3 regions of the Fretibacterium sp. OH1220_COT-178 genome follow, and region 1 is predicted to be linked to each of the others. Evidence: riboswitches for the same ligand, from Rfam matches in the RefSeq annotation. Region 1 holds a riboswitch; each other region holds the start of a gene.

What was found. Region 1 has a riboswitch for cobalamin ahead of EII26_RS06010 (acetate--CoA ligase family protein). Riboswitches for the same ligand answer to the same signal wherever they lie in the genome.
Region 2: linked by a shared signal. The riboswitch ahead of EII26_RS04150 (DUF4198 domain-containing protein) and the one ahead of EII26_RS06010 (acetate--CoA ligase family protein) in region 1 are both predicted to bind cobalamin.
Region 3: linked by a shared signal. The riboswitch ahead of EII26_RS04720 (ABC transporter substrate-binding protein) and the one ahead of EII26_RS06010 (acetate--CoA ligase family protein) in region 1 are both predicted to bind cobalamin.

What each region holds. Positions count from the first base shown of each region.
Region 1 is NZ_RQYL01000011.1:51,142-54,412, reverse strand. It holds gene EII26_RS06010 (acetate--CoA ligase family protein) at 1-2,010, opposite strand, end outside; cobalamin riboswitch at 2,175-2,341, opposite strand; gene adhE (bifunctional acetaldehyde-CoA/alcohol dehydrogenase) at 2,491-3,271, opposite strand, start outside.
Region 2 is NZ_RQYL01000006.1:54,969-58,239, reverse strand. It holds gene EII26_RS04165 (energy-coupling factor transporter transmembrane component T family protein) at 1-92, opposite strand, end outside; gene cbiM (cobalt transporter CbiM) at 100-708, opposite strand; gene EII26_RS04155 (hypothetical protein) at 713-1,198, opposite strand; gene EII26_RS04150 (DUF4198 domain-containing protein) at 1,221-2,003, opposite strand; cobalamin riboswitch at 2,155-2,318, opposite strand; gene EII26_RS04145 (class I SAM-dependent methyltransferase) at 2,498-3,193, opposite strand.
Region 3 is NZ_RQYL01000007.1:70,953-74,223, reverse strand. It holds gene EII26_RS04725 (ROK family protein) at 1-866, shown strand, start outside; cobalamin riboswitch at 905-1,083, shown strand; gene EII26_RS04720 (ABC transporter substrate-binding protein) at 1,257-2,294, shown strand; gene EII26_RS04715 (FecCD family ABC transporter permease) at 2,278-3,271, shown strand, end outside.

The DNA of each region.
Region 1 (3,271 bases):
CGCCAGCTGCGAGACCCGGCTGACGATCCGGGCCAGGGCCCGGATATCCCTCGGCCGGCTGCCCCGGGTCCCGGAGAGGAACGAGTAGCCCTTGATCTGGCGGATCATGTCGAGCGCCTCGTCCTCGTCGACGGCCCCGTGCCTCAGGGACACGTCGCCCAGCACCTCGACGTAGATTCCGCCGAGGCCCACCGCGATCATCGGCCCGAACACGGGATCCCGCTTCACGCCGACGATGCACTCGAACCCTCCCCGCACCATCTCGGAGACCAGAAAACCCTGGACTCCCCGGTCCCCGACATGCTCCGCCAAATGACTCCGCACGGTCTTGAGCGCGCTTCGGAGCTCCTCGAAGGACCGCACGTCCAGTGCCACGATCCCCGCCTCCGTCTTGTGCAGCACGGAGGCCGCCATCCCCTTGAGCGCCACGGGGAAACCCAGCTCCTCGGCCGCGTCGCACGCCTCCTCCAGGTTCAGGCAAAGGCGCTCGCGCGTCACGGGAATGCCGTACCGGGAGAGGAACACCTTGGCGTCGTACTCGGTCATGCTCTCCTCCCAGTCCGGAAGGATCGGCTCGCTCGCGTCGAAACGGGGCGCCAGAGGAGGCTCGAAGGTCCCCCACCGCTTGAGGGCCTTCATGGCGCGGGCGCACTGACGGAAGCTCTGAAAGATGGGGATCCCGGCCCCCTTCAGCCGTTCGATGAAGCGGCCTCCATGTTGATGGTCGATCATCCAGACGGCCGCCTGGGGCTTCGGGCTGCGGCCGTAGCTCTCGATCATGATGTCCGTCATGACGTCGCCCGCGCGCCCCACGATCATCGACAGGGACGTCACGACCGAGTCCAGCTCCGCGTCCTCCTGCACCGCGTCGAAGACGCTGCGGAAGTTCTCCGGCTGCTCGGAGATCTGGACCGTCATGTCCACGGGGTTGCGGGACGCCCCGAAGGGCGGAATGGCCGCCTCGATGCGCGTCCTCGTCAGAGGCGAGAACTCCGGGACGGAGAGCCCCACGTCGTTCAGGCAATCGGCCATGACGATGCCGGCCCCTCCGGAGGTGGTCAGGATCGCGGAGCTGCCGCCCTTCATGCGTTTCTCCGCCCCCAGCACCTGGCCGATGCCGATGATGTCGTCGATATCCTCCATCGGGATGACCCCGTACTGCGAGAACACCGCCGACCAGACCCGCTCGTCCCCCGTCAGTGCCGCCGTATGGCTCTTGGCCGCCTCCCGGGCCGAGGGCGACCGTCCAGCCTTCAGGACCGCAACGGCGATGCCGCGTTCGCGGGCCCTCCGCACCAGGCGCAGGAAGCCCGCCCCGTCCTCCAGCCCTTCCAGATAGAGCATCAGCAGGCGCACCTCGGGGTCCTCCAGCACGTAGTCCGCACACTCCACGGCATCGAGGTCCGACTGGTTGCCGGTGGTGACGACGTAGCGGAACCGCACGCCGTGCTCCATCCCCACGCCGAAGGACGAGAACCCGAACGCTCCGCTCTGGGACACGAGCGCAACGTGTCCCGTTACCGGGCGCGGCGCCTCGTAGAGGGCGCCCGAAAACGTGAGGGGAATCCCCTCCGCCAGGTTCACCAGTCCCTGGCAGTTCGGCCCCAGGACCCGGATGCCCCCCTCGCGTGCGATGGCGGACACCTCCTCCTGAAGCGCATTGTTGCCCGTCTCGGAAAAACCCGAGGAGTAGATCAGGACGAAGGGAACCTGCTTGTCGGCACAGGCCCGCATCACGCCGGGGATCAGGTTGGCCCTGACGCTGAGGATCGCGAGATCCAGGGGACCTTCGATCTCCGCGATGTCCCGGTGCACGGGCAGGCCTGCGACGGCGTCGGCCTTCGGGTTGACCGGGTGTATCGCTCCCCGGTAGCCGAAGGCCTGCAAATAGCGGAGCGTCCGTCCCGTCAGGCGTTCCGGGTCGGACGAGGCGCCGACGATGGCGACGCTTTGAGGGGCGAAGAGCTTTCTCAGAGGGTGGGACAGCAAGGCTGCATTCGACTCGGTCATGTTCGTGAATCCTCCCGTTCCATTCGACTGCGGTCCCGGAGAACCGCGAAGGGCCGCCCTCGCGAGAGGACGGCCCCGAATGACGGAGGACACGGCCTTCGGCCCCCGCACGACGGGTTGCCGAAAGACGCACTCCACATACCGGCCCGAATCCACGCGGGGGGCGTGTGCTCCTCCGGAAGGCCGGTCTCCTGGCTCGCTCCTTTTTCCGGCCCCCTTCCCGGGAGGACGACGCCCCCAGTGGGTGCGGCCGGTATTTCCGAGCTTACAGTGGCGGGTCCGCGCCGGTCTCTCACCGGACTTCCCGAACACCTTCCGAGGCTGTTTTGTCTACACGAAAACTATACGGCAAAAACCGGGAATGTCAAACGGGCGCGGCATCTCCACAGTCACGGGCCGACTCCCGGGGAAGAAGAAATGTCCCTCTCGCACAGGCCACAGCTCCCACTCCAAGCGCCCTTCAATCGTGCGCCTCAGGACTCAGGATCCATGGAAGGCCTTGAGATACAGCTCCTTGATCTCGCTCATCAAGGGATATCTCGGGTTCGCGGGGGTACATTGGTCGTTGAACGCGTTCTCCACCATATCGTCCAGCGTTCTCATAAAATCTGCCTCTGCGATACCGTATTCTTTGATGGTCCGCTTGATGCCTACCTTTTCCTTCAGGGCAGCGACACTCCCGACGAATTTCTCGAAGATCTCGTCCTCATTTCCGCCCGTGATGCCAACGAACCTGGCCACTTCACAATACCGGCTCTTGGCCTTGGGATAAGGATATTGGGGGAACGTGCCCATCTTTGCCGGTGCCTCGTTCGCGTTGTAGCGCATGACGTGTTCGATCAACAAGGCGTTGGCTATGCCGTGGGGCAGGTGATGGTAGGCGCCCAACTTGTGTGCCATGGAGTGGCAGACGCCCAGAAAAGCATTCGCAAAAGCCATGCCGGCAAGTGTCGAAGCGTTGCCCATTTTTTCCCTCGCAAAGGGGTCCTGGGCCCCCTTCTCGTACGCTCTGGGGAGATACTCGAAGATGAGCCGGGTCGCCGTCAGGGCCATGCCGTCGGTGAAGTCCGTGGCCATAATGGAGACGTAGGCCTCCAGGGCATGGGTCAGCGCGTCGATGCCGGAAGCGCTCGTCAACCCTTTGGGCTGATTCATCATGTTGTCGGCATCGATGATCGCCATGTTGGGCAACAGCTCGTAATCGGCGATGGGCCATTTCGTCCCCGTGTCCGCATCCGTGATGATCGCGAACGGCGTTACC
Region 2 (3,271 bases), on a different contig from region 1:
GCCAAGGCGCACAGGACACGGGCGCGCGGATCGAACACGTCGAGCCGCGTGGCCGTCGCTTCGGCGTTAAATCCGTCTGCGTCGAACCTCATTCTCCGCCTAACGTTCCACGCCCATCAGGAGCTCAGGGGCCGAGCGCTTCATGTAGGCGACCATGAACGCCGTGATGGCCCCCTCGATCAGGGCCAAGGGAAGATGGGCGACGAACACCGTCTTGGCGATACCCATAAAGTTCTCGTTCGTCATTCCAAGAAAGGTCCCCACTCCCAGGGCACAGAGCAGGACGGCCAGGGCACCGGCTATGAACGCGAGGACAAAAGCGGTCCTGGCGCTGCTCCTTCGGATCGGAACGGCGAAGAGAAGGTAGACCGCGAGCGCAGGAAGGGCAATGTCCACCGTATTCGCCCCCAGCACCAGAATCCCTCCGAAGTGGAACAGAAAGGCCTGAAGTACAAGGGCGGTCATCACCGCGGGAAAGGCGGACCATCCCAATATCAGTCCCATTGGCGCGATGAGGGAGAGATGGGTCGAGCTGGGACCGATCCGAACGTTGATCAGAGAGGCCAGGAAGAATACCGACGAGAAAAAAGCCACGCGCACAATCTTATCGGAATCGAGCTTCTTCAGACCGATCCCGGTGCCGATCCCCGCAATCGCCCAGCCGGCGGCCAGCGCCTGAGTCGAGAGGATGCCCTCGCTGATATGCATGGGCTCAGACCGCCTTCCTGCGGCGCGCCAGGAGGACGAGCGATGCGATGTTGAAGAGCAGGCTGACGCCCAGCCCTGCCCGGAGATAGAGGTCCAGCCCCTCGGGGGCCGCCTTCTTCTCCCGGACGGCCGAACCCGCTCCAGCCGCGGCGGAAGCCCCGGCCTTCATGAGCTCCTCGGTCACGTCGATCTGCGCCTCGGCCCTGTGCCCCTCGTCATCGGTCACGACGACCCGCCACGCCCCGGGCTTGTTGGGGGTAAACGCGAAGCGCCCATCCTCGTCGGTGCGCCCGGACTGGTAGGCGACCTTCTCGTCGGACGGGGAAAAGACCTTGGCCTCCAGGTAGCTCATCAGCTCCCCCGTCGAGTAAAAGAACTCCAGCGAGATCGGCCTCAGCTCGGACTCCTTGTAGCCCACTCCGTGCGCTTCGGCCCCTTTCGACGCGAGAAGGCTCAGGCCGACGATCACCGTCAGCCCGAGCAGCAGCATCCCTTCGAAATTCCTGCGCATCCTACTTCACTTCAAAAATCAGGAAAGACTTGATCGTGACGGAATCGTACTCGCCCTCCTTGCCGGGCAGATCCGTCTTCATGGCACGCACGCCCCACAGGCCCGGGGCCGTGATCTTGATGTGAGCCACCCCCTGAAGAGCCTGGGAGGCGTAGGCGTAGGTCTCCTCGTACTCGGGGGCGAAACCGTCGTACGAAGCCAACACGGGGCCGGAGTACGGTTTTCCGTTGATCAGGATCTTCACGTCGAAGTACTCCCCGACCTTGGCGTCCGCGGGATTGGTCATCGGGATGAGCTCGAGGGCCTGCCCCGTCTCCACGGCGAAGTTCTTGTCGTCCTTCGAGGCGTTGACGATGGCCTTGACGTACTTGTCGTTCTTGGTGGCCTTCATGACCTTGAGCCCCTTCGCCTCGAGGTCCTTGCGGGTCCCGGACTTCCCACCCTCGTTCGTGTTGCACCAGACGCCGCCGTCCTTGTTGGCCAGGATCACCATGGCCCCCTCGTCCGCGACGGGCACCGCGAAGTCGATGCAGAGGTTCTTCTCGTTGGGCTTCAGCTCGGCCTCCTGGAGCTTGCCGTCCTTGAAGAGACCCGCCTTGATGCGCTCGACGCTCTCGACCTCCTCGGGGACGATGAACTTATGCCCCGAATGGATCTCGACCATCAGGGTCTCGCCCTTCTCGGCCGTCATCCTCTGCGGCTTCATCACCAGCTCGTGAGCGAAGGCCGCCGCCGAAACGCCCACAATCAGAAGCGCCAACAGCACAATACGTCCTCGTTTCATCAATTCTCATCCTCCTCAAACGTCTCGTCCAGATCGGACGCCATGCGTCCCCCTCGGGGGGACGCCCCCACACGCAAAGCCCCTCGCCACGAAAAACGGGACGAGGGGCAAGTTAACCGCCGGAAGCTCCGTCTCCATCGCTCGTGGTTGGGATGCTCTCACCCATACGTCAGGCATTCCGGCTTCAGAGGACCTCGTACGTCCGCGTCGCATCCGGCTTCCCGGACCTTCTCGGCCGTACCCGTCCCCCTTCACGGCGGCGGGACCGCGCGGGCTTCACACCCGACTTCCCCCAACGAACGGGTTTTTGCCATATTGTTTCGAAGGAATTTTGTGCCTTCGCGTTGTCTCAATGATAGCACACTTTCCCGAGAAGCCCCGATTGGATTCCCAAACTTTTCGCAAAAAACGGATTCAGCCGGAGCACTTTGCCCCCAGGCGCCGCACGGCTCCAGGCCACGCCGGTCCATCGGCCTTGAATACCGTGATTCCGCTCAACCATCCTTCCGGGGCATTCTCCCCTGGGATTCCTTGACGAAGACCTGCCGCCGCGCGATGGAATTGAGGTAGGCGTCCTCCCTCAGGGTCAGCCCCCGTTCGAGGCAGAGCCGGGGATAGACGTTGTTCCAGTTGTCCCGGTTCCGCTCGCCCCAGCGGCAAAGCGGGTACCAGACGATTCCCCAGAGGCCGAACCGCGGCCGGCTCCAGTCCACCAGCAAAAAAGTTCCCCCCGGCCTCAGCACCCGCGCCGTCTCGGACAAGGCACCGCGCCGTACCGCAGGGGGCGTCTCGTGCAGCGCCATCGAGGTCATCACCAGGTCGAAGTGCCCGTCGGGGAAGGGAAGCTCGTCCATGGACGCCTTCAAAAACTCCACCGGGCAGGCGAAGCCGCCGGCTCCGGAACGCGCGCACGCCAGCTGATCGTCCGAGATGTCGATGCCGAAGATCGAGGCATCGGCAGGCGCGTCCTTCGCCAGCGCGTAGCTCAGCCCCCCGGGGCCGCACCCCAGATCGAGCGCACGCTCCCCCGGCCCCAGCCTCAGGCCCCCGATCCCCTTGAGATAGAATCGCTCCTTGATCCCGAAGAGTCCGGCCAGCAACCGATAGTTCTCCCCACCGAAGATTCCCTTGAAGGCCCTGCCCCTGCCACGGAAATCCCGTCCTTCGTTCTTTCCGCCGTTTCCCGTCATGTGCAACTCCTTCCCTTCCTCAATGTATAGAGGCTATACAAAAAATAAAAAGACGCCCCTTCCGTCCGGAACGACCCC
Region 3 (3,271 bases), on a different contig from region 1:
CGGGGGCCGACCGGCCTCAGGAGGTGGTCTTCGGGGACATCGTGGAGGCTGTCGGCCGGGCCGTTGCCGCGTCCGGCGTTGCGCGCGCGGAGATCCGGGCGGCGGGGGTCGGGTGTCCCGGCACGGTGGTTCCCGAATCGGGAGTGGTGGCTTACAACAACAATCTGGGCTGGCGTAACTTTCCTTTGGGAAAGCTGCTCTCCGAAGCGCTCTCCCTGCCCGTCCGCGTGGAGAACGACGCCAACGCGGCGGCCTTGGGCGAGGTCTGCGCGGGCAGCGCCAAGGGGGCGTCGAGCGCCATGATTCTGACCCTGGGCACGGGCGTGGGGTCGGGGTTCGTCGTCGACGGACGCATCTGGACGGGCTGGAACTCCGCCGCAAGCGAATTCGGGCACATGGTGATCGTCCGGGGCGGCCGGCCCTGCACCTGCGGGCGCCTCGGCTGTCTCGAGGCCTACGCCTCGGCGACGGGGCTGATCGCCCTGACGCGCGAGGCCATGGCCGCGCATCCGAAGAGCCTCATGAACGCCCTGGCCGGGGAGGAGGGGCGGGTCGGAGGCCATACGTCCTTCGTCGCCGCGGAGCGGGGAGATGCGGCGGCCGCGCGCGTGGTGGACGAGTACGTGGATTGCCTGGCCTGCGGCGTGGCGAACATCGTCAACGGGCTCCAGCCCGAGGTCGTCAGCCTGGGCGGGGGTGTGGGCAAGCAGGGCGAACGCCTGCTGGGGCCCCTGCGCCGTAAGGTCTTTGCCGAGGTCTACGGTGGCTGCGGCGAGCGTTCGACCCGTTTGGTGAGCTGCACTCTGGGCTACAAGGCGGGCCTGATCGGAGCGGCCATGGCCGCGATGCAGAATGCGGGGGACTGAGGCGGGCGGGTATTTGACACGCCCATGGCCCTGCTATACAATCCAGGGCACAATCGAATAGGCGAGCCGAGCGCAGGAAGTCGGTGCAAATCCGACGCAGGCTTACCCCTACTGTAAGCGGGGACCGAAGGACGGGCCATTGCTCCCACCGGAGCGAGAAGGCGTCCGGAGGGACGATCCGCGGAGTCAGGATACTCGTTCGGCGACGATTTGCGGTCCTTGGGTGGGGGGATTCCCGCGTTCCGTGCGCCGGTGGGCGCCGGCACACTGTTCATGGACTTCTCATCCTCGAGGGATGGGAAGTTTTTTTTATGCCGGGATGGCGACGAATCCGGATGAGTTCGGGAATAGCCGGCGTCCCGAGAACGGACGATGATGGAGGTAGGGAACATGAAGGGAAAGATCGGAGTGAGGCTGGTCGTCTCCTGGCTGGCGGTCCTGGTGTGGACCTGCGTCGCCCAGGCGGCGACCCAGACGGTGAAGGACAGCATCGGGCGCGAGGTGGAGATACCGGACCCCGTGACCCGGGCGGTCGTGGCCAACGCGTACAACACGGAGATCATCAACGCGATCGGCGCGCTCGACCGCGTGGTCGGCGTGGACTACAACATCTATCAGGACAAGGAGTCCTGGAGGAACCGCTTCTCGGAGAATCAGGTGATCGGAAAGAGCCAGAGGGAGCTGAACTACGAGAAGATCGTCGAGCTCGCGCCCGAGGTGCTGATCCTGACGGGCAACGGCGCCTACGAGGAGGCCGAGCGCCAGCTCGGGAACTTCGGGATCAAGGTCCTGGTGGTCGACGCGTACTACACCGACCAGTTCGCCCGGAACTGCGCGCTGCTTGGCCGCATCTTCGGACGGGACGCGGAGGCGCGGGAGCTCGCGGACTACTTCACGAGCAAGCTCGACTACATCCGGACGAGGCTCGAGGGCGTGAAGAAGAAGACGCTCTATTTCGAGTATCGGAGGATCGGGAACACGACGATCCCGGGCAACTACTTTTTCAATATGATCGAGTTCTCCGGCGCGGACAACGTCTTCAAGACGTCGAAGAACGTCGAGGTGGACCCCGAGGCGGTGGTCGCGAAGAACCCCGAGGCCATCGTCAAGGTCTCCGCGCCGAACGTGTACTCGTCCTACTACCCGCCCACCCGGGAGGAGCACGAGGCCATCAGGAAGGAGCTGACGGGCCGGCCCGGCTGGGACGAGATCGACGCGGTGAAGAACGGCCGCATCCTGCTGCTGTCGCACTACGTCCACGGCGGGGCCTCCAAGCTGGTGGGGACGATGTACGTGGCGAAGTTCCTCTATCCCGACCTGCTGCCGGACCTGCATCCCGAGCAGGTGTTCCGCGACTGGCTCGTGAAGTACCAGAAGCTGGACTACATCGAAGGGCACGCCTATCCCGCTTATGGGTTCGAGGACTAGCGAGACGCCGGACATCCGGGCCGCCTACGAGCGCCGCAGCCGCCGCAAGGCCGGGATGCTGGCGGCGGGCGTAGGCGCCGTGCTGATGATGGGGCTCTATTTCACGACCCTGGGCGTTGCCGACACGAGCTTTGCCCAGGTGCTGCGGGCGCTCTCCGCTTGGGTCGGGGGGCGTCTCGACTCCGGCGGCGCGGAGTCCGCGGCGTACAAGATCGTCGTCCTGATGCGCCTGCCGAGGATCGCCATGGCGGTCCTCGCCGGCGCCGCCCTTGCGGTCTCGGGCGTGGGGATGCAGGCGGTCACGGGCAACGCGCTCGTGAGCCCCTTCACCATCGGTATATCGGCGGCGGCCGCGTTCGGGGCCTCGATGTGCATCGTCTTCGGCTCGGGGACCCTCGTGGGCGGCAAGGTCGGCATCGTCCTGTGCGCGTTCGCCGCGTCCCTTTTGTGCGTCGCCCTGGTCTACGGCATCTCGAAGAAGGTGGGCATGGCGCCCGAGACGATCGTACTGACGGGGATCGCGCTCAACTACTTCTTCAGCGCGCTGACGTCCACGGTGGAGTTCTTCGCCCAGGAGCACCGCCTGGCGGCGGTGGTCCACTGGACGTTCGGGACGTTCAACGGGACGACCTGGGGCGAGGTCGGGGCCGCCTTTCCGTTCGTCGCAGTCTGCTGCTGCGCCGTCCATCGCGTGGCGCTGAAGCTCGACGCGATCGCCTCGGGGGACGACGAGCTGGTCCGGAGCCTGGGGATCGATCCCGAGGCGGTTCGCATGTTCGTGGGGGTCGCGTCGGTCCTGATGACCGCCGCGGTGATCAGCTTCACGGGGGTCATCGGCTTCGTCGGGCTCCTGGCGCCGCACATCGCCAGGCTGCTGTTCGGGGGCGACCACCGCTTTCTGATCCCCTTCTCGGCCGTGTGCGGGGCGCTGCTGCTGCTGGCCGCGGACGCCGTCGGAAAGACGGTGCTCGCGCCGG